Regions from separate parts of the Ideonella sp. genome, predicted to be linked through region 1. Evidence: riboswitches for the same ligand, from Rfam matches in the RefSeq annotation. Region 1 holds a riboswitch; the other holds the start of a gene.
The links. A riboswitch is a leader RNA that binds a small molecule or an ion and turns the genes downstream of it on or off. The one in region 1 is predicted to bind glycine.

Region 1 (11,598 bases):
TCCACCAGGATGATCTCGTCGCAGGCCAGCGCCAGCTCGTAGCCGCCACCGGCGCAGGCGCCGTTGACGGCGGCCAGGAACTTCAGGCCCGAGTGGGCAGACGAGTCTTCGAAACCGTTGCGCGTCTCGTTGGTGAACTTGCAGAAGTTGACCTTCCACGCGTGGCTCGAGACACCGAGCATGAAGATGTTGGCGCCTGAGCAGAAGACCTTGTCTTTCGCGCTGGTGACCACCACGGTGCGCACCTCGGGGTGCTCGAACCGGATGCGGTTGACCGCGTCGTTCAGCTCGATGTCGACGCCCAGGTCGTAGCTGTTGAGCTTGAGCTTGTAGCCCGGGCGCAGGCCGGCGTTCTCATCGATGTCGCAGGCCAGCGTCGCGACCGGGCCCTCGAAGCTCAGCCGCCAATGGCGGTAGCGCGACGGGTCGGTCTGGTAGTCGACGCGATCAGGGGTGCTCATTGGAGCCCCTCGTCCGACGGGTACATCGGCCGATCCCCCGAGGGGATGTGGGCCGGCTTGGGAGCGGCCCGGCGCTCGGCCCACCGGCGTTGATTCAGCATGGCTCATCGTCGATCTCCTTGGCGTACGGTCGTCGTATGCCGCACGGTACAGGAATCATAGTGCATCAATCGAAATGCACGCAAGCACCTTAATGCATTATTTTGCTTGTGCGGACTACAACGGCAGTTCCAGCGCCTGGCGCACCAGCGCGCGCAGCGCGGCGAAAGTGGGCGCCAGCGGCTGGGCGCTGGTGTCGAGCTTCAACTCGGCCTTCGAATAAAAGGCGGCGCGGCCGGCCAGGATGCGCTTCAGGTCGTCCATCGCCTCTTTGCTGGCGGCCATTGGCCGCAGGTCGCCCTGGGCGGTGACGCGCTTCATGTGGTCTTCTGCATCGGCCTGCAGCCAGACGGTGGTGCAGTGCGCCAGCAGCTGGTTGAAGGTGGCCGCGTCCGAGACCAGCCCGCCGGGCGTGGCGATCACCGCCTCGGGGTAGATCTGCACCGCCTCTTCGAGTGCGCGGCGCTCGTAGCGGCGGTAGGCGTTCATGCCGTACAGCGCCTGGATCTCCGAGATGCTGCAGCCGGCGAACTTCTCGATCTCGCGGCTCAGCTCGACGAACGGAAAGCCCAGGTCATCGGCCAGCATCTGGCCCAGCGTCGACTTGCCGGCGCCGCGCAGGCCCACCAGCGCGATGCGCGAGCTGCGCTGGGTGCCGCCCTGGCCGTGTGCGCCGCCGGTGCCCAGCAGCTCGCCGATCGCCACCCGCACGCGGTGCAGGCTGGGCTCGTCGCGGTGCTCCAGCATCTCGCGGATCATCAGCCACTCGGGCGACGAGGTCGTCACGTCGCCGATCAGCTCGGCCAGCGGGCATTGGAGTGCGCCGGCCACCTGCAGCAGCACCAGGATCGACGCATTGCCGGTGCCGTACTCGAGGTTGGCCAGGTGGCGCTCGGAGACCTCGGCCGCCAGCGCCACCGCCTTGCGCGTCATGCCGCGGCGTGAGCGCAGCGAGCGCACCCGCTCGCCCAGCGCGACCAGAAACGGGTTCTTGTCGTCGCCTGTGGCGGCGGGGCCGGCCACGTCCAGATCGTCTTCCGGCTCCCGGGGATGCAATATAGTGCTTGACATGGCTCAACGGCAGATCTAGAGTTCTTGCAAGCACAATAGTTCATCTTCCCAGGCTTCGCAAGGCCGTGAACGCAAGGAGACTGCCGTGTCTGCCGTTTCGGTTCCTACCCCGGGCGCGCGCTTCAACTTCGCGCAGCACCTGATCGAGCGCAACGCCGGCCGCGGCGCGAAGCTGGCCTACATCGACGACGTGGGCAGCGTCAGCTACGCCGCGCTGGCCGAGCGCGTCCGGCGCCTGGCGGCCGGCCTGACGGCGCTGGGCGTGCGGCGCGAAGAGCGCGTGCTGCTGCTGATGCACGACAGCATCGACTGGCCGGTGAGTTTTCTCGGTGCGCTGTACGCCGGCATCGTGCCGGTGGCCGTCAACACCTTGCTGACCGCCGACGACTACGCCTACATGCTGCGGCACAGCCGGGCCCAGGCGGTGCTGGTGTCGGCCGCGCTGCTGCCCACGCTGCGGGCGGCGATGGACAAGGCGGCGGGCGAGGGCGGCCACGAAGCCCGCACGGTGATCGTCTCGCGCGCCACGGCCGAGCTGCCGGCCGGCTGCCAGGCGCTCGAGACGCTGCTCGAAGCCCATCCGCCGCTGGCGGCCCCGGCCGACACCGGCCCCGACGACCCCGGCTTCTGGCTCTATTCGTCCGGCTCGACCGGCCGGCCCAAGGGCACGCTGCACACCCAGGCCAATCCGTACTGGACGGCCGAGCTGTACGGCACGCCGGTGTTGGGGCTGACCGAGCGCGATGTGTGCTTCTCGGCCGCCAAACTGTTCTTCGCCTACGGCCTGGGCAACGCGCTGAGCTTTCCGCTGAGCGTCGGCGCCACCACGGTGCTGATGGCCGAGCGGCCCACGCCGGACGCGACCTTCAAGCGCTGGACCCGCGACACGCACCGCCCGACGGTGTTCTTCGGTGCCCCGACCGGCTATGCCGGCATGCTGGCGTCGCCGCACCTGCCGCCGCGCGAGGCGGTGGCGTTGCGCCTGTGCTCGTCGGCCGGCGAAGCATTGCCGGCCGACATCGGCCAGCGTTTCACGGCCCACTTCGGTTGCGAGATCGTCGACGGCATCGGTTCGACCGAGATGCTGCACATCTACCTCAGCAACCGGCCCGGCCAGGTGCGCTACGGCACCACCGGCTGGCCGGTGCCGGGCTACGAGATCGAACTGCGCGGCGACGATGGCCATGCGGTGCCCGATGGCGAGACCGGCGACCTGTACATCCGCGGCCCGAGCGCGGCGCTGATGTACTGGGGCAACCGCGAGAAGTCGCGCGAGACCTTCCAGGGCAGCTGGACCAAGAGTGGCGACAAGTACGTCAAGAACCCCGACGGCACCTACACCTACGCCGGCCGCAGCGACGACATGCTGAAGGTCAGCGGCATCTACGTCTCGCCGTTCGAGGTGGAGTCGACGCTGGTGCAGCACCCGGCCGTGCTCGAAGCCGCGGTGATCGGCGTGCCGGATGCCGACGGGCTGACGCGCACCAAGGCCTTCGTCGTGCTCAAGCCCGGGCAACAGGTCGACGACGACACGCTGAAGGCCTTCGTCAAGGACCGGCTCGCGCCCTACAAGTACCCGCGGCAGATCGAGTTCATCGCCGAGTTGCCGAAGACCGCCACCGGCAAGATCCAGCGCTTTCGGCTACGTGAGCGCGAGGCCGGCGTGTGACGATCGAGTTCGTCGAGATCGACTGGCAGGGCCGGCCGGTCACGATCGAGCACCAATGGCTGGGCCGCGAGCGCCAGGGCCGGCCGCTGATGGTCTTCTTGCACGAGGGCCTGGGCTCGGTGGCGATGTGGCGCGACTTCCCGGCACGGCTGGTCGACGCACTCGGCTGGCGCGGGCTGGTCTATTCGCGCCCGGGTTATGGCCGCTCGACGCCGCGTTCGCCCGACGAAGCCTGGGCGCCGGACTTCATGCACCGGCAAGCGCGGCAGGTGCTGCCAGCGCTGCTTCGGGCCTTGGGTGTCGACGCCGACCGCCCCTGGCTCTTCGGCCACAGCGATGGCGGCTCGATCGCGCTGCTACATGCCGCGGCCTTCCCGGCACGCGTCGCGGGCCTGGTCGTGCTGGCGCCGCACCTCTTCGTCGAAGGCGTCTCGATCACCAACATCGAGCGGGCCCGCGAGGCCTATCTGGGGGGCCTGTTGAAGAACAGCCTGGCCAAGTACCACGACGACCCCGACTCGGCCTTCTGGGGCTGGAACGACATCTGGCTCCACCCGGCGTTCCGCGACTGGAACATCGAGCGAGAGCTGGCCGCCATCACCTGCCCGCTGCTCGCAGTGCAGGGGCTGGGCGACGAGTACGGCACGCTGAAGCAAATCCACGGCATCGCCGAGCGCGTGCCGCAAACGGTGTTGCTCGAACTGCCCGATTGCGGTCACTCACCGCACCGCGACCAGCCTGAACAGGTGATCGCGGCGGTGAGTGGCTTCGTCAATTCAGCGGGTTAGGCAAAAGCAAAGTCGACCTCGGGCTTCAGGCCGCTGGCGATGCGCGCAATGCTCTTGCCCGAGCCGCAGGCGTGTGTCCAGCCCAGCGTGCCGTGGCCGGTGTTCAGCAGCAGGTTGGGCAGCTTCGAGCGGCCGATGATCGGCACGTTGCTCGGCGTCGCCGGGCGCAGGCCGGTCCAGAACTGTGCGCGTTCGCCGTCACCGGCGCCGGGGAACAGCTCTTCGACCCGGCGCACGATCGCTTCGCAGCGCACGCGGTTCAGGTCGCGGTCGTAGCCGTTCAGCTCGGCCGTGCCGGCAATGCGCAGCCGGTCGCCCAGGCGCGAGAAGACGAGCTTGTACTCGTCATCGGTCAGCGACACCTGGTGGGCCTTGCTCGCATCTTTCACCGGCATCGTTACCGAGTAGCCCTTGGCCGGGTAGATCGGCAGCTTGATGCCCAGCGCCTTGGCATACAGCGGGCTCAGCGAGCCCATCGCCAGCACATAGGCATCGCCGCGGATGCGCTGGAAGCGGCCCTCGGCATCGGTCGCCTCGACATGGTCGACCCGGCCGCCGGCTTCGCGCAACGCGGTCACCGTGTGGCTCATCAGGAAGCGCACGCCGTCTGCCTCGCAGCGGCGCACCAGCTCGCGCGCAAAACGGTTGGCGTCGCCCGATTCGTCTTCCGCCGTGTAGGTGGCGCCGGCCAGCTGCGGCCGGATGTGGGCCAGCGCCGGCTCGATGCGCACCGCCTCGTCGGCCGAGATCACGCGCCGGTCGCAGCCCAGCGCGCGCATCTGCGCGGCGGGCGCCTCGGCGGCGTCGAACTCTTGCTGGCTGGTGTAGAAGTGAAGAATGCCTTGCGTGCGCTGGTCGTACTCGAGCCCGATGTCGCGGCGCAGCTGCTGCAGCGTCTCGCGGCTGTAGCTGCCCAGCCGCACGATCTGCTCGATGTTGTGGCGCGTGCGGCCGGGCGTGCACTCGCGCAGGAAGCTGAAGACCCAGGCCCATTGCCGCGCATCGGCCCGCAGGCGAAACAGCAGCGGTGCGTCCTCTCTGGCCAGCCACTTCAGCACCTTCAGTGGTGCGCTCGGGTTGGCCCAGGGTTCGGCGTGGCTGACCGAGATCTGGCCGCCATTGGCGAAGCTGGTTTCGGCGGCCGGTACGGCCTGGCGATCGACGACGGTGACGTCGTGCCCTTGTTGGCGAAGGAAATAGGCGGAAGTGACGCCGAGCAGGCCGGCGCCGAGAACGACCACGTGCATGGTTTCTCCAGGAGGCGATCGGCACGAAGCCCGATGAAATGGAGTGCTTCGTGCCTGCCGCTCCCCCTGTCCCCGGTACCTGAGAGATTCGGCCGCCGCGTGACTGCCGCGGGGCTTTGCTCCTTCGGTGCGCTGATCCTGAAAGTTAGGTCAGCGGCTCTCCAGACGGCGATTGATCAGTGCAGTACGGAACCTGAGCGTGTATGGGAGTTTGCGCCTTCGGTGGCCGGGCTGACACGGTGGTCGAAACCCGGCGCTCTCCTGCAAGCCGCCATTGTAGGCGCGGCGCTCCATCGCCGGGGGTGTGAACAATTCACGCGGGTTGGGCCGCTGAGGGCGAATTTGCTCCGGGTTTCCCCGTGGCGCTCTCGAATGTCGTGAGGATCGTTGAAGCTTTTGTAGTGGGCAAGCCCAGGGCTCGCGTGGACACTGCGGCCTCGGATTCAGATCCTTACGTTTTTTGCTTGATCGACCTTTCCTTTCTGGAGTTGTGAAGATGACCAAGACGAGCTTCCCGGTGTCCCGCCTGTGTGTCGGCCTGGGCCTGGCCTTTGCGATGATGGGCGCTGCCCAAGCCGCTGCTGACACCACCCGCGTGGTTGTGACTTTCAAGTCGGGCAGCCAGGCTGCCAAGCTGGCCCGTGCTGCCGTTGCCCAGCTGGGCGGCAAGATCAAGCTCGAGATCGACGGCGAAAACGTCGCCGTCGAGCTGCCGAAGGCTGCCGCGATGGCGCTGGCCAAGCACACGGCCATCGCCCGCATCGAAGAAGACGCTCCGCGCTACCCGATGTCGCTGACCACGCCGTCGGACGGCAAGCCCTACAAGCTCGGCCAGCTCGTGCCCTACGGCATCGCGCTGACCCAGGCCGACAAGCTGAAGGACACCAACGCCGGCAACCGCAAGATCTGCATCATCGATTCGGGCTATGACGGTGGCCAGGAAGACCTGCAGCACAACGCCAACGTGACCGGCGAAGACGACATCGGCGGCGCCGGCCTGTGGAACCACGACGGCACCCACCACGGCACCCACGTGGCCGGCACGATCTCGGCGATCAACAACCTCGACACCGGCGTGGTCGGCGTGCTGCCGAACTCGAAGATCAAGCTGCACATCATCAAGGTCTTCGGCGACGACGGCGTGTGGGCCTACTCGTCGACCCTGGCCGCCGCGGCCAAGAAGTGCCAGGCCGCCGGTGCCAACGTGATCAGCATGTCGCTCGGCGGCCCGATCCCGAACACGGTCGAGAAGAACACCTTCACCGCCCTGCAGACCGCCGGCATCCTGTCGATCGCCGCAGCCGGCAACGGTGGCAACACCCAGACCTCGTACCCCGCCGGTTATGTGCCGGTGATGTCGGTCGCCGCGGTGGACGAGCACTCGGCCTGGGCCAGCTTCTCGCAGCGCAACGCCGACGTTGAAATCTCCGGCCCGGGCGTGGGCGTGCTGTCGACCGTGCCGATGGGCACCGGCTCGGCGCCGTCGCTCAAGGTGGGTGGCACCGACTACGCGCCGGGCGCGATGGACGGCTCGCCGCAAGGCAGCGCCACCGCTGCGCTGGCCGACTTCGGCCTGGGCGACGCGGTCGACACCTCGGTGTCGGGCAAGGTCTGCCTGATCCAGCGCGGCAACATCGCGTTCTCGGACAAGGTGCTGAACTGCCAGAACTCCGGTGGCGTCGGCGCGGTGGTCTACAACAACGTCGCTGGCGGCTTCGCCGGCACGCTGGGTGGCGTGGCCACCACCATCCCGTCGGTGACCGCTTCGGACACCGAAGGCGCCGCGATGAAGGGCCAGCTGGGCCAGTCGGCCACCGTGGCCGTGCAAGCCACGAACTACGCCTACTTCGACGGCACCTCGATGGCCACCCCGCACGTCGCGGCGGTCGCTGCGCTGGTGTGGAGCTTCTTCCCGACCTGCACCGGCGAGCAGATCCGCCAGTCGCTGAACAAGTCCGCCAAGGACCTGGACGTGGCTGGCCGCGACGCCAAGACCGGCTACGGCCTGGTCCAGGCCAAGGCCGCCAAGGCCCGCATCACCAAGCTGGGTTGCGGCAACTGATCAGCGCTTCGGCACTGAACGAGACAACGGGGCCTTCGGGCCCCGTTTTCCATTTCTGGATCGGGCCGCGGGATCAATCCACCTCGACGTCATTGGCCGGCTGATCGAACAGGCGCAGGCCAAAGACCAGCAACACCGTGGCCGGCAGCATCGCCAGCGGGTGCACGACCCCGGCCACGGCCGGCAGCACCATCAGGAACAGGCGCAGGCCCCAGCTGTACATCAGCCCGGCGCGGCGCACGTGGTTGGCCGCCGCGCTGTTCAGCTCGGCGCGCTCGGGCCGGTCGACCGGGATCGACACGATGAAGCTGGCGTGGCTGTAGTGCCGCGTCGACAAGGCCGAGCAGACATACGACGCGAACAGCAGGCCGACCAGCATCGCCTGCAGCAGGGTGTGCAGCGTGTTCTCGCCCGACCAGCGCGACAGGTTTGCGGCCAGCGACGGGCCGGTCATGCTCAAGGCGCCCATCACCGCCAGCGCTGCGGTCGAGGCCGAGATCGACGCGGCCATCAGCGAGTTGCGCAGCGCCTGCACCGCGACGATCTCGTGGCCGGGCTTGCCGCTCAGCGACACCACCCAGTGCATGCGCAGTTTGGCGTTGGCGTAGCGGGCCAGCCGCTCGGGCTGGCGTTGGCCGACGTGGTGCACGCGCCATTCGTAGGCCACCAGCAGCAGGACGCTGAGATTGAAGCTGAGCCAAGGGACAAGGTCGGTCACGGGGCAGCACCTGGCAGAGACGACAAGGCCGAATCATAGGCGCGTCACATCGGCGTCATCGGGCGCTCATGGGCCTGTCATCGCGGCTTGGAAGCATGCCGGGTCTTCCCTGCACGAAAGATTTCCATGCGCTGTTCGTTCAAAACCTTCTCCCTGGCCATGGCCGGCGCCCTCGCCGTGCTCGCGCTGCCTGCCGCCCACGCCGCCGCCACGCTGGCCGGCTTTGCCTCGATGCCGGCCGACACCTTCGCTCCGGGCCCGACCTCGGGCCAGTTCGCCAGCAGCGCCAACGGCCGCAGCCTGCCGCTGGTCGACAAGCAGCCGGTACAGGGCTTCTCGGCGGTGCTGCCGGGGCCGGTGGCCGGCACTTTCCTGGTCATGCCGGACAACGGCTTCGGCGCGAAGACCAACTCGCCCGACACCTTGCTGCGCCTGTACGCCGTGCAGCCCGACTTTCGCAGCTGGGGCGGCAAGGGCCTGACCGGCAGCGGCACGGTGCTGCCGGTCGACCGCGAGACGGGTGACAAGCTCACCGCTTTCGACAAGCGCAGCTACGTGACGCTGAACGACGCCGACCACCGTCTCGGCTTCCCGATCGTCGCCGAAGGCGCGTTCTACCCCTATGCTGGCAGCGGCCCGGGCAGTGCCGACATCCCGGTCGACGATGCGATCACCAAGCGCCGCCTGCTGACCGGCGCCGACCTCGACATCGAATCGGTGCGGGTGGACCGCCGCGGCCACCTCTGGTTCGGCGACGAGCTCGGCCCCTTCCTGCTGCAGACCAATGCCAAGGGCAAGGTGCTGCGTGCCGAGGTGCCGATGCCGGGTGTCCAGTCGCCCGACAACCCGCACCTGAACGGCGCCACGCCCAACCTCGGCCGCTCGCGTGGTTTCGAGGGCATGGCGATCGACGCGGCGGGCCAGCACCTGTTCACGCTGCTCGAAGGCACGGTCACCGGCGACCCGGCGGGCAGCCTGCGCATCAACCGCTTCGACATCCGAGCCGGTGCCTACACCGGCCAGCAGTGGCTGTACAAGCTCGCCCCGCAAGGCACCAACATCGGCGACATGACGGCGGTCAACGAGCACCAGTTCCTGGTCATCGAGCGCAACGGCACCGAGATGCCGCGCTTCAAGAGGATCTACCTGATCGACCTGAACGTGGTCGACGCCGACGGCTTCGTCAGCAAGACCGAGGTGGTCGACCTGATGGACGTGGCCGACCCGCACGACCTGAACCAGGACGGCCAGACCAGCTTCACCTTCCCGTTCGTGACGATCGAGGACGTGCTGGTGCTGGACGCGCACACGCTGCTGGTGATCAACGACAACAACTACCCTGGCAGCAGCCGCGTCGATGGCGAGCCCGACCCGACCGAGTTCCTGCGCCTGTCGCTGGACGTGGCGCTGCCGGTGGACGACGAGACGCCGTTGCGCTGAGGCCGGGGCCGCAGCCGCAAAAAAAGCCGCGGCGACTGCCGCGGCTTTTTGCTGGGGTGGCCCTACCTCAGGGCAGTGCCTGCACCGCCGACAGCGCGTCGACCAGGCCCATGCCCTCTGCCGGCGAGTGGCCCTTGCGCAGCGCCTGCGAGAAGGTGCCGGTGAACGGGATGTCACCGCCCGGGCCGGCGACCACGCCGCTGATCGTGCCGCCCACCAGCAGGTCGGCCGAGTTGCCGCCGCCGCCGGTGGCGACCTCGTCGCGGTCGACGCCGAAATGCACCACCGACTTGCGCCCGAAGCTGCCCGGCGCGAACGTGACGGTCAGCGTCTTGCTGAACGGCACCACATCGCTCAGCGCCGAGAAGCTGACGTCGGTCGCGGCGATGTCCTTCAGCGTGCCCAGCGTCACCGGCAGGCCGGGGCCGACGCGCGGGTCGAGCTGGATGCCGGGCGCCGGGTTGCCGAGCAGCTGGCGCTGGCCGTTGGCGGTCGACAGGTCCAGCGTCACCGACTTCAGCGTGTAGCCCTCGGGCGCGGTCAAGCCGATGCGGAAGACATCGGTGTCGAACTGGCTGGGCGACTGGCCGTCGCCGGTGGCGGTGACGTGCACGGTGCCGGCGCCGAACGAGGCCTGCGCGGCGGCGAAGTTGGGCTTCGAGTCGTGCGCGCGGGCTGTCTTCTTCAGCAGGTGGCTCAGCTTGGCCGGTGAGATCGAGCCCGGGCCGCCGGCCTTGTCGATCACCAGCGCGGCCACGGCGGCGGCGTGCGGCGCGGCGGCGCTGGTGCCGAAGAAGTTCGGGAAGGTGTCGCTGTCTTCGGCGGTGTCGCCGCTGAAGAAGGTGGTGTTGACACCGTCCGGTGCGCCGATGTCCGGCTTGCGGCGGACCTCGGGCGTGGGCAGGCGCGAGCCGTCCTTGCCGAAGTACATGATCGACGGGCCGGGCGACGAGAACGACTCGGGCAGGTAGTCCTGGAACCAGGCGAACGCGGCGGTGCCGTTGGCGCCGGCGGCCGAGTTGTGGCCGAAGGTGATCGGCGTCGTGTAGTTCATGTACTCGCCGTTGACCACGCTGCCGAAGGTGACGAAGCGCACCTGGTCGGCGGTCGGCGCGTCAGTTGTCGTGTCAGCGCGGACGACCACGATCTGGTAGGTGCCGGCTGGCACCTGCACCGCCTCGATCGGCTGGTCGGTCGAGAAGTTGTCGTCGGCCGAGACGGCGGCCAGCTGGTCGCCGGCGGCGTTGTACACGTACAGGTCGTAGTCGGTCGTGACCTTGCCGGCGTCGAACGGGTCGTTCCACTGCAGCACCAGCGTCGACGTGGCGCCGAAGGTGATCGTGCGCGAGACGTCGATCGTCTTGCCGTCGGTGGCCAGGTTGTGGAAGCCGCCGTTGGACGAGCCGGCCGCGATCAGCGACAGGTCCACCGTCTGCGCGCTGGCGCGTGCGGTGGCGTCGTCGACCTTGTTGTAGCCGGCCAGGTAGCCCATCGTCGAGCCGCGGTTGCCGGCCGAGGAGAAGTACGACACGCCCTGCGCGACGACCTCGTCGGCGGCCTGCGCGATCACGCCGTCCGAGAACATCGGCTCGGTGAAGTAGATGACGTCGTCGACGACGACATCGGCCTTGCACGGCCCGTTCTTGTCGGCCAGCTTGCGGATGTTGTCGGCAAAGCCGACTTCGCCGTTGAACGCAGTCGCAAAGCACAGCTTCGCGGCGGGCGCCAGGTCGTGCACGATCTGCATCATCGCGCGGCCCTCGTCGCTGCCGCTGGCCACGTCTTCGATCACCACCACCGGCTCGACGTCGCCGTCGGGGTTGCCGGCGCCGGGCAGGTCGCCGCTGGCCACGTCTTGCGCCGCGTGCGTCTTGGCGCCTGCGGCCGCGTCGAAGCTGTCGGACATCACGCCGACGGTGACACCCGCGCCCCGGATGCCCAGCGCGTTGACCTGGTCGGCGTGCACCGTGGCGGCACCTTGCGAAGTGACCGTGCCGACATCGGCGATCGGCGCGGTCGACAGCAGCACCGACTTCACGCCCG
Region 2 (11,598 bases), on a different contig from region 1:
TGCCGGCGCAGTCGGCCATGTTGGTCGTGTCGGCCGTGCAATCGGCACCGGTCGACCAGCCCGCCACCGTCAGGAGACGGCCGCCGCCGGCCTTGTCCACCGCCTTGCGCATGGCCTTGGTGACGTTCGCATAACGCGTCACGTTGGCATCAAGCTCGTAGTCGACGTCCAGGCCGTCGATGCCCAGGTCGGTCATGATCTTGGCCAGCGCATCGATGCGCGGCCCCGACCCCGCCTGCCCCTCGGCGGCCAGGCCGTCCCAGTCGTAGTAGGTCGCACCGCCGACCGCGAGGATGACCTTGAGCTTGCGCATGTGCAGCACATTGATCGCCGCCTTGACGCTCGCCGGCGTCGACTGGAACTCGATGCCGGTGCCGACCCACGAGTTGGCTGCCAGGCCGCCCCAACTGAAGTTCGGCGTCGCGAACGAGATGACGGCATGCGTGTAGGTGGCCGGAACGCGGGCGAGCCTGCTGACGGCCCAGACTTCGGCCGGCGTCTTGCCGGTGGCGTCGAAATACGGGTCGAGCCAGGTCGGGAAATAGCCGGTGTAGTAGCGGCCGTCCGGTTTGGTGCTCAGTGCCTCGGGCGGCAGGTCGGCGGCCAGCACCGGCGTGGCCGTGGCGAGGGCCACGAGCGCGTGACCGAACAGCGAACACAACTTGGTCTTCATGGACACGATGGGAGCTCCCATTGAATGCATTGACGAATGGGCAACCCGACGCGGCCGGGTTGCGCGACAAACAACCATGAAAAAGGCGCCGGGATCATCGGCGCCTTGCGATCGAGCGAAGACAGGGCCGACGCCCGACCGCACGTCAGCCCATCACTTCCAGGGCGATTCGTTCAGCAGCGGGTCCTTCACGAAGCCCAGCGTCGAGGCCGCCTTCGTGCCGATCGTGCCCGGCGAGCCGATCTGGGCCGAGCCGCAGCTGCCGTTGGCCGCCTTCAGCACGTTCCAAAGCATCGCGCCGTCGTGCGGGTTCTTGTTCGTGCTCTTGCTGTTCTTGACCGCGGCCGAGAAGCGCTGCACCGAGTAAGGGGCGTTCAGCGACTTGCCGTACTGGTCTTGCAGGATGCGCGAGCCGGTGCACTGCGCATCGGCGTTGTTGACGACCAGCAGCCCGCCGGCCCAGCCCTCGGGCGCCGACTCGAAGCCGATCGAGACCACCGTGTTCTTGCCCCACAGCTTGCGGTATTGCTTGTAGGCGACGACGCCGTCGTAGTGCTCGTAGCGGGCGTCGTACGACATCACGTTGACCACGTCGAACATCTTCGCCACGTCCGGGTAGTCACGGGCCAGCAGGCGCTCGCGGCCGGCGTTGCCACCCCAGTACGACAGCTTGCCGGCGCAATCGGCCATGTTGGTGGTGGCCGCGGTGCAGTCGGCACCGGTCGACCAGCCCGCCACGGTCAGGATGCGGCCGCCGCCGGCCTGATCCACCGCCTTGCGCATGGCCTTGGTGACGTTCGCATAACGCGCCACGTCACCGTCGGTCTCGTAGTCGACGTCCAGGCCGTCGAAGCCGACGTCGGTCATGATCTTGGCCAGCGCGTTGATGCGCGAGCCCGAGCCGGCCTGACCTTCGGCGGCGAGGCCGGCCCAGTCGTTGAAGCTGGCGCCGCCCACCGCGAGGACCACCTTGATCTTGCGCAGGTGCAGCACGTCGATCGCGGCCTTCATGTCCTTGGGCATCGCGGTGAATTCAAGGCCGGTGCCCGACCATGAATTGGCCGCCAGGCCGCCCCATGAGAAGTTCGGGTTCGCGAACGAGGCGACCACGTGCGTGTAGGTGGCCGGAACGCGGGCGAACTTGCTGACCGCGTAGACCTGGCCGGGCGTCTTGCCGGTGGCGTCGAACCAGTTGTCGCTCCAGCTGGGGTAGTAGCCGGTGTAGTAGCGCCCGTCGGGGTTGGTGCTCAGCGCTTCGGGCGGCAGGTCTGAGGCCAGTGCGGGCGCGGTGGCGGCGACGGCCGCCAAGGCGATCAGCGCGTGCCGGCAGAAGGCACGGGCGCGTGTGTTCATGGACATGGATTGCTCCTGTTCGATGCGAGGGGAAAAGGCGGCTCGGTGGCCCGAAGCCGGATTCGCCAATCGCCCTCCGCGGCAAGCCATGTGGAATGTCTGCTGGGTGCCTTCTACTGCCCACGGCGTCCGCCTGCGATTGGCGGACTGGAATCTAACCAATTAGGTACCGGTATGTCATTGGTATTTACCGGTTTAAACACTGGTAGCAATACCAGTTACCGGCCCTCACGCCGGTTCAGGTGCCGTTCATGTCGACCGGCCGAGTGTCGCCGAACAGCGAGGCGCGAAACTCATGCGCCTCGGCCGGCCGGTCGTCACTGGCCCACAGCTCCAGCGCCTGCGGCGACATCGGCTTGGCGAACAGGTAACCCTGCAGTTCGTCGCAGCCCATGTGCACCAGCACGTCGCGCTGGGCTTCGGTCTCGACGCCCTCGGCCACCACCCGCAGCCCCAGCGTGTGCGCCATCTGCACGATGGCCTGGGCGATCGAGCGGGCGTCGGGGCTGCCCTCCAGGTCGCAGACGAAGGCGCGGTCGATCTTCAGCTCGGCCGCGGGCAGGCGGCGCAGCGAGGCCAGGCTCGAATAGCCGGTGCCGAAGTCGTCGATCGACACGTGCATGCCCGACGCGCGCAGGCGCTCGAACGCGCGCCGCGTGACCTGCGTGTCCTCCATCGCCACCGACTCGGTGATCTCGCAGGTGAAGCGCTCGGGCGGCACACGGTGTTGGCGCAGCACCTGCTCGATGCGGTCGACGATGTCGTCCTGGCGCAGTTGGTAGCCCGACAGGTTCACGGCCACGCGCATGCGCAAGCCGCGCTTGCGCCACTGCTGGGCCTGGCGGCAGGCCTCTTCGATCACCCATTGGCCGATCGCGCCGATCAGGCCGTGGCGCTCGGCCAGCGGGATGAACAGGCTGGGCGGCACGGTGCCGCGCTTGGGGTGGTGCCAGCGCAGCAAGGCTTCGGCGGCCGTCACCTGCAGGCTGCGGGCGTCGATCTTGGGCTGGTACATCAGTTGGAACTGGCCGCGCTCGAGCGCGAGCCGAAGCTCCTGCAGCAGCTCGGCCTGGTCGCGCAGGCCGACACCCATGTCCGGGTGGTATTCGGTCTGGCCACCGCCGCCGCTGAGCTTGACGCTGCGCATCGCCAGCGTGGCATTGGGCAGCAGCAAGGGCCGCGACCCGTGCTCGGGGTAGTGGGCGATGCCGATCGAGCAGGTCAACGGCACGGCCTGCCCACCCACACGGACCGACTGCGACAGCGCCACCGCCACGCGTTGGGCCACGGCGTGGCCGGTGCTCAGGTCACCGGGCGCGATCAGCGCGAACTCGTCGCCGGCCACATGGCAGGCGGCCCGGCCCACGCACGCCACCAACTGGCGGGCCACGGCCTGCAGCAGCTCGTCGCCATGGTCATGGCCAAACGCGTCGTTGATCGATCGAAAGCCGTCGAGGTCCAGATACAGCAGGCTGAAGCCGAACCGGCCCTTGCCGCCGTGCGCCACGGCGTCGTCCAGCGCCGCTTCGAGCTGGGTGCGCGTCATCAGGCCGGCCAGACGGCCCTCCTGGTCGCGCTTGAGCAGATTCTGGTGGGCCTCGGTCAGGCTCGATTTCAACGCCGCGCCTTCGCGGCGCGCACGCCGAAGCTGGTGGCCCAGGTGGCCGGCCAGGCCGAGGCCCAGCAGCGTCGAGACGATCCATACGAAGTCGCGCGCTGTCCAGGCCGCTGCCGCCGAAGAAGGGTCCATCTGTCGGGTATCGACCAAGACCCCGCCGGGCTTGAGCCTTGATTCAAGGCCCCGCCCCGCGCGTTACCAGCGCGGCGGCCGCTTCTCGTTGAAGGCCTGCACGCCCTCCAGCGCCGATTCGTCCATCATGTTGCAGGCCATGGTGTGGCCGGCGTCGATGTAGGCGGCCTCCACGCCGGCTTCGAGCTGGCGGTAGAACAGCTCCTTGCCCAGCGCCACCGCCGCCCGCGGCTTGGCGACGATGCTGGCGGCCAGGCGCTCGACCTCGGCGTCCAGCCCGGCCGCATCGTCGGCCACCCGGTTGACGAGGCCGCGGCGCTGCGCTTCGTCGGCGCTGATGAACTCACCCGTCACCAGCATCTCGAAGGCCTGCTTGCGCGCCACGTTGCGGCTCAGGTGCACCGCCGGCGACGAGCAGAACAGGCCCAGGTTGACGCCACTGACGGCGAAGCGCGCGGTGCGCAATGCCACCGCCAAGTCGCAGGCGGCCACCAGCTGGCAGCCAGCCGCCGTGGCCACGCCCTGCACTTTCGCGATCACCGGGATCGGTAGTTGCTGGATCTGCATCATCACCTTCGCGCAGCGGCCGAAGAGGCTGCGGTAGTAGTCGAGCGATGGCTCGGCGCGCATCTCCTTCAAATCGTGCCCGGCGCAGAAGGCCTTGCCGGCGGCCGCCAGCACCAGCACGCGGGCCTGGGGGGCTTTCGCCAGCGCGTCCAGCTCGGTCTTCAGCGCGGCCAGCATCGCCTCGGACAAGGCGTTGAAGGCCTGCGGGCGGTTCAACGTCACGGTCACGATGCCGCGCGGGTCGTCGTGGCGCAGCAGCAGCGGGTCTTGTTCGGTCAGCATCGGCGGTTCCTTGCGGGTCTTTGGGATCGGGGTGTGGCCAGTCAATGTAGCCTTCAGCGCTTCAGCGCGGGGGTTCGGCGGCCACGCGCCGCGCCGTGAACGCCACCGGCTCGTTCGGGGCGCTGCCGCCTTCGGTCTGCATCACGAAGCGGATCTCGTCGCCCACCAGTTGCCCGCGGTAGTGGTGCAGCAGGTCCGGCCCGCCCATCTCGCTGGTGCGGGTGTCGAAACGCAGCCCGTCGCTGTCGACCTGGCCCGCCAGCACGCCGCGCGGCACGCCCAGGAACGACGCGCTGCCGCTCAGCGCCTGCCCCTGGCCGTCGAACTTGAAGTGCTCGACGCGCGGCGTGCCGGCCCAGGCGTAATGCAGCTCGCCCTGCCATTCACCATTGACCGCCGGCCGCGTGCGGTGGGCGACCCACCCGACGGCGGCCACGGCGAGCAGCAGGCCAGCGCCGGCCACCAGGCCCCAGCGGCGGCGGCCCGGCCGGGCCGGGGCACCCAAGGTGCCGGCCAGCGTGGCCACCAGGCGCTCGATGTCGGCCGCGAAACGGGTGTTGCCGAGCTCGATCGCCTGCAGCCCGGCCAGGGCCTGGATGTCGGCGGGCATCTCGGCGGCGGTGGGCATCGCCGCGCCGTCGAGCAGCACCGGGATCACGCGCAGGCCGCGCCGCAAGCCCGCGGCGATTTCGAGCCGCACGAAGTCGCCCGGGTCGCTCAGGCGCGGTGCGCCCCCCTCACGCTCGCCGCGCCAGCGCCGGCCGATCAGCACCAGCAGCACGCCGGCGCTGCCGACGGCGCGCTGGATGACCTCGGCAAAGCCCTGGCCGGCGGCGATGTCGTCCACATCCATGAAGACCCGGTCGGCGCCGAAGCGCTGGGCCAGCTCGGCACCGATCGCACGGGCGTAGCCGGCGCTGTCGTCACGGCGGTAGCTGATGAAGACCTGGGCGCTGGGCATCGGCGGGCGGGTTGAAGGCAAGCTTTGGCACTTCAGCATAGCGCCACGGCCACTGCCCTCGGGTACACTGCTCGCTTGCCAGGAGAGAGCCCCATCCGGGGCCGCCGAAGGCGCAGAGGTCGTACAGGCCTCGAACGCTCAGGCAAAAGGACTGGCAAGCGCTTCGCGTCAAGATGCGGAGCGTTCCTCACTGGAGAGAGATGGGTCATCGAGCCCATCCACCGAAGGGGCAAGCGGTGCCCGGCCACACGCCGACACTGTCAATCTCTCAGGTAAAGCGGACAGCGAGGGCAACTTCCGACCGATCAGGTTCCTTGGATTGCCCTCGACACAGGATAGACAAACGATGTCCTCCGCCGCACCCGCCGCCGATCTGCTGCAGACCCCGCTGCACGCCCTCCACCTCGAACTCGGCGCCCGCATGGTGCCCTTTGCCGGCTACGCGATGCCGGTGCAATACCCCGCCGGCCTGATGGCCGAGCACAAGCAGTGCCGCGAAGCCGCCGCGCTGTTCGACGTCTCCCACATGGGCCAGTTGCGCCTGATCGGTGCCGACGCCGCCGCCGCGCTGGAAACCCTGGTGCCGGTCGACGTGGTCGACTTGGGCCAAGGCAAGCAGCGCTACGCCTTCTTCACCAATGACCAAGGCGGCCTGCTCGACGACCTGATGATCACCCGCCCGCCGGCAGACGCGATGGCGAACTTCGGCGACCTGTTCGTCGTCGTCAACGCCGGCTGCAAAGATGCCGACATCGCGCACCTGAAGTCGAAGATCGGGCACCGCTGCGAAGTGCGCCCGCTGCCCGAGCGCGCGCTGCTGGCACTGCAAGGCCCGCAGGCCGCCCAGGCGCTGGCCCGGCTGAACCCGGGTGTGACCGCCCTCACCTTCATGACCGGCGGCGTGTTCACGCTGGCCAGCTCCGAATGCTTCGTCACCCGCTCGGGCTACACCGGCGAAGACGGCTTCGAAATCTCCGTCCACCAAGACCAGGCCATCCAGCTGGCCCGCGAGCTGCTGGCCCAGCCCGAGGTCAAGGCCGCCGGCCTGGGCGCGCGCGACACGCTGCGCCTGGAAGGCGGCATGTGCCTGTACGGCCACGACATCGACACCCGCACCACGCCGGTCGAAGCCGCGCTGACCTGGGCGATCCAGAAGGTGCGCCGCGCCGGTGGCGCCCGTGCCGGCGGTTACCCCGGTGCGGCCGTGATCGACGCCCAGCTGGCCGAAGGCGCCAAGCGCAAGCGCGTCGGCCTGGTCGGCCTGGAGCGCGCCCCGGTGCGCGAAGGCACCAAGCTGGTCGCCGCCGACGGCGCCGAGCTGGGCACCGTCACCAGCGGCACGCTGGGCCCGACCGTCAACCAGCCGGTGGCCATGGGCTACCTGCCCGCCTCGCACGCGGCCGTGGGCACCGAGGTGTTCGCCGAGGTGCGCGGCAAGCGGTTGCCGATGAAGGTGGCCGCCATGCCGTTTGCCCCGCACCGTTACTTCCGCGGCTGAGCCGGGCAGATCAGCCCGCCAACCAGGGTCTGCGGGCTTGACCGCCGGCCGGCCCTGAATCAACCTTCGCTTCCCAGTACACATTCCCCAAGAGGAGCCCTGCCCATGACGACCATGTTCACCGCCGACCACGAGTGGATCAACATCGAAGATCACGAAGCTGCTGTGGTCGGTATCACGCTGCACGCGCAAGACGCGCTGGGCGACGTGGTGTTCGTCGACCTGCCCGAAGTGGGCAAGACCTACAACAAAGGCGAGATCGCCGGTGTCGTCGAGTCGGTCAAGGCCGCCGCCGACATCTACATGCCGGTAACCGGCGAGGTCGTCGAGGTCAACGAAGAGCTGCGCGCCAACCCCGCGCTGGCCAACACCGACCCGATGGGCAACGGCTGGTTCTTCAAGGTCCACGTGACCAACATGGGCGAGTTCGACCAGCTGATGGACCCGCCCGCCTACGACGCCCTGCTGAAGACGCTCTAAGCCGCCCTTCTTCCGCTCTTGTTGCCGGCCGGCGCCGCCTGTGCGCCGCGCCCGTCTGGCCCCTGCTGTTTCTCCCGCGCCATGCTGATGCACGCCCACACCCCTCTCGACGCCCTCGAAAACCACGGCGAATTCGTCGCTCGCCACATCGGCCCCGATGCCGCCGACGAGGCGCACATGCTGAGCGTGATCGGCGCGGCCTCGCGCCAGGCGCTGATCGACGCCATCGTGCCGCGCTCGATCGCCCGGGCCACGCCGATGGCGCTGCCCACGGTGGCGAGTGAAGCCGAGGCGCTGGCCGAGCTGCGCGCGGTCGCGGCGCTGAACCAGGTCAAGAAGAGCTTCATCGGCCAGGGTTACCACGGCACGCACACGCCGGGCGTCATCCTGCGCAACATCCTCGAGAACCCGGCTTGGTACACCGCCTACACGCCCTACCAGGCCGAGATCTCGCAAGGCCGCATGGAGGCGCTGGTCAACTTCCAGACCATGGTCGCCGAGCTGACCGGCATGGCGATCGCCAACGCCTCGATGCTCGACGAAGCCACCGCCGCCGCCGAGGCGATGACGCTGGCCAAGCGCAGCGTCAAGAGCAAGAGCAACACCCTGATCGTCGCCGGTGACTGCCACCCGCAGACGATCGAGGTCGTCAAGACCCGCGCCGAGCCGCTGGGCATCGAGGTGATCGTCGGCTTCGCCCCGAAGCTGATGGAAGAGCACGACTACTTCGCCGTGCTGGCCCAGTACCCGGCCACCGATGGCCTGGTGCACGACATGCGCGAGTTCGTCGAGAAGGCGCACGCGAAGAATGCCGCCTTCATCGTCGCCGCCGACCTGCTGGCGCTGACGCTGCTGGCGCCCCCGGGCGAATGGGGTGCCGACATCGTGATCGGCAACACCCAGCGCTTCGGCGTGCCGATGGGCGGTGGCGGCCCGCACGCCGCCTTCATGGCTTGCCGCGACGAGTTCAAGCGTTCGATGCCCGGCCGCCTGGTCGGCGTCAGCGTCGACAGCCACGGCAACCCGGCCTACCGCCTGGCGCTGCAGACGCGCGAGCAGCACATCCGCCGCGAGAAGGCCACGTCGAACATCTGCACCGCGCAGGTGCTGCTGGCCGTCATCGCCAGCATGTACGCCGTCTACCACGGCCCCGAAGGCCTGAAGCGCATCGCCAACCGCGTGGCCAGCTTCACCGCCATCCTGGCCGAGGGCCTGGCCAAGCTGGGCCTGAAGGTCACCAACCCCTACGCCTTCGACACGCTGACGATCGAAACCGGCGATCACACCGAAGAGGTCATCGGCCGTGCGCTGGCCGGCGGTGCCAACCTGCGCCGCCTGTCGCCCAGGCACGTCGGCGTGACGCTGGACGAAACGACGACGCGCGAAGACGTGGCCGCGCTGTGGAGCTGGTTCGCCACCGGCGGCCAGGCGCTGCCGAAGGTCGACGACTACGCTGCCGGCATCGCGCTGCGCCTGCCCGAAGCGCTGCGCCGCACCAGCGCCTTCCTAACGCACCCGGTCTTCAACACCCATCACAGCGAAACCGAGATGCTGCGCTACCTGCGCCGCCTGTCGGACAAGGACCTGGCGCTGGACCGCAGCATGATCCCGCTGGGCTCGTGCACGATGAAGCTGAACGCGACCAGCGAGATGATCCCCATCACCTGGCCCGAGTTCGCCCACGTGCATCCGTTTGCCCCGGCCGACCAGCTGAAGGGCTACGCGCTGCTGAACGAGCAGCTCACCGGCTGGCTCTGCCAGGCCACCGGCTACGCCGGCATCAGCCTGCAGCCCAACGCCGGCTCGCAGGGCGAGTACGCCGGCCTGCTGGCGATCCGCGGCTGGCACAAGTCGCGTGGCGAAGGCCACCGCAAGGTCTGCCTGATCCCCGAATCGGCGCACGGCACCAACCCGGCGTCGGCCCAGATGGCGGGCATGCAGGTGCTGGTGGTGAAGTGCGACGCCAACGGCAGCGTCGACCTCGACGACCTGAAGGCCAAGTGCGAGCAGCACAAGGATGATCTCGCCTGCATCATGATCACCTACCCCTCCACCTACGGCGTGTTCGAGCCGCGGGTGAAGGAGCTCTGCGCGATGGTCCACCAGTACGGTGGCCGCGTGTACGTGGACGGCGCCAACATGAACGCGCTGGTCGGCGTGGCCGCGCCGGGCCAGTTCGGCGGCGACGTGAGCCACCTGAACCTGCACAAGACCTTCTGCATCCCGCACGGCGGCGGCGGCCCCGGCGTCGGCCCGGTCTGCGTGGTCGAAGACCTCGTGCCCTTCTTGCCGGGCCACGCTACGGCCGGCCAGATGCGCGAAGGCGGCGTGGGCGCGGTGTCTGCCGCGCCGCTGGGCAATGCCGCCGTGCTGCCGATCAGCTGGATGTACGTCCGCATGATGGGCGCCGAAGGCCTGAAGCAGGCCACCGAGGTTGCGATCCTGAGCGCGAACTACGTGGCGGCGAAGCTGTCCGACCACTACGACATCCACTACAGCGGCGGCATCGCCGGCGTGAAGGGTGGCGGCGTGGCGCACGAGTGCATCCTCGACCTGCGGCCGCTGAAAGAAACGTCCGGCATCAGCGCCGAAGACGTGGCCAAGCGCCTGATCGACTACGGCTTCCATGCGCCGACGCTGAGCTTCCCGGTGGCCGGCACGCTGATGGTCGAGCCGACCGAGAGCGAGCCGCTGGTCGAGCTCGAGCGTTTCTGCCACGCGATGATTTCGATCCGCGAAGAGATCCGCAAGGTCGAGACCGGCGCCTGGCCGAAAGAAGACAACCCGCTGAAGAACGCGCCGCACACCTCGCAAAGCCTGCTGAAGGCCGAGTGGCCGCATGCCTACAGCCGCGAAGAGGCCGCCTACCCCGTGGCCGAGCTGCGCCAGCAGAAATACTGGTCGCCGGTCGGCCGGGTGGACAACGTCTACGGCGACCGCAACCTGTTCTGCTCGTGCGTGCCGATGAGCGAGTTCGCCGCCGACTGAGCGGTTGGCCAACGCCGTGTGGTCGACCCGCCCTCGCTCACTTCGGCAGCTGGATATCGGCCTCGCACGCCGCGAAGTAGTCCCCCAGGGCGCCGTCGGCCAACGCGTCGAGGTCGGTGCGCGAGCGCATCTTGAAGCGGCCGGTCGCCCCCTGGTAGCGGCCGGTGCCCGACAGCACCTGCCCTTCGGCCTGGTACTCGCCGCGCGCGGCGCGCCCTTCCGGCGTCACACGCACCACCGTGCGCGCCTGCAGCACCAGGGTCGAGCCGTCTTCAAAGCGGTAGTTGAAGTCGTTCTGCACCGTCATCTGGCCGTCTTGTGGCGGGGCCAGCGGGGTCAGGCGAACCGTCATCAGCGCCGGCTCGCCGGTGCCGAAGATCACCACGCCGCGGCGCAGCGCGCTGCGCCCTTCGCTGCCGGCCTGCACCGAGGTCTGGCGCCAGGTCAGGGTTTCGGCACCGGCGGGCAGCGCCCAGGCACCCAGCCACAGGCAGCAGGCCATGCCGGCGGCAGCCATCGGCCGCGGCGAACGAAATCTGCGGATCACGCTCATCACAATCTCCTCGTTAAATCGATGCAAGGGGGCCGCGCCCCCTTTTCATTGAGCACCGGATCACCACCATCCGGCTTGCTCGAAATCAACCAATGCTTGCTGCCGTGCAGCCCGGAGTGACCCCATGGCCGTCTCTGTCTTCGACCTCTTCAAGATCGGCATCGGGCCGAGCAGCTCTCATACCGTGGGGCCGATGCGCGCGGCGCGCCTGTTCGCAGTGCGGCTGCGCAGCGAGCGGCTGCTGACGAAGACGGCGCGTGTGCGCTGCTGGCTCTACGGCTCGCTGGGCGCCACCGGCAAGGGCCACGGCAGCGACAAGGCGGTGCTGCTGGGCCTGGCCGGCCACGAGCCGGACACGGTCGACGTGGACGCAGTGCCCGCGCTGATGGACACCATCCGCAGCAGCAAGCGCCTGGCGCTGCTGGGCGAGCACGAGGTGGCGTTCGACGAGCCCGAAGACCTGGTCTTCCGCCGCCGCGAGACCCTGCCCTTC

Region 2: another riboswitch for glycine. It lies ahead of gcvT (glycine cleavage system aminomethyltransferase GcvT); the one in region 1 lies ahead of ACE3SG_RS27235 (D-amino acid dehydrogenase).

Annotation. Positions count from the first base shown of each region.
Region 1 covers NZ_JAYSDQ010000029.1:2,548-14,145, reverse strand. Annotated here, with positions in the region: gene boxC (2,3-epoxybenzoyl-CoA dihydrolase) at 1-461, opposite strand, end outside; gene ACE3SG_RS27250 (helix-turn-helix transcriptional regulator) at 678-1,631, opposite strand; gene ACE3SG_RS27245 (benzoate-CoA ligase family protein) at 1,717-3,300, shown strand; gene ACE3SG_RS27240 (alpha/beta fold hydrolase) at 3,297-4,088, shown strand; gene ACE3SG_RS27235 (D-amino acid dehydrogenase) at 4,085-5,335, opposite strand; glycine riboswitch at 5,392-5,510, opposite strand; gene ACE3SG_RS27230 (S8 family serine peptidase) at 5,832-7,397, shown strand; gene ACE3SG_RS27225 (DUF599 domain-containing protein) at 7,471-8,115, opposite strand; gene ACE3SG_RS27220 (esterase-like activity of phytase family protein) at 8,242-9,555, shown strand; gene ACE3SG_RS27215 (S8 family serine peptidase) at 9,623-11,598, opposite strand, start outside.
Region 2 covers NZ_JAYSDQ010000008.1:52,363-63,960, reverse strand. Annotated here, with positions in the region: gene ACE3SG_RS12350 (glycoside hydrolase family 18 protein) at 1-673, opposite strand, end outside; gene ACE3SG_RS12345 (glycoside hydrolase family 18 protein) at 827-2,032, opposite strand; gene ACE3SG_RS12340 (putative bifunctional diguanylate cyclase/phosphodiesterase) at 2,265-3,776, opposite strand; gene ACE3SG_RS12335 (enoyl-CoA hydratase) at 3,840-4,625, opposite strand; gene ACE3SG_RS12330 (toll/interleukin-1 receptor domain-containing protein) at 4,687-5,586, opposite strand; glycine riboswitch at 5,656-5,750, shown strand; glycine riboswitch at 5,767-5,881, shown strand; gene gcvT (glycine cleavage system aminomethyltransferase GcvT) at 5,933-7,084, shown strand; gene gcvH (glycine cleavage system protein GcvH) at 7,190-7,564, shown strand; gene gcvP (aminomethyl-transferring glycine dehydrogenase) at 7,646-10,552, shown strand; gene ACE3SG_RS12310 (hypothetical protein) at 10,590-11,105, opposite strand; gene ACE3SG_RS12305 (L-serine ammonia-lyase) at 11,230-11,598, shown strand, end outside.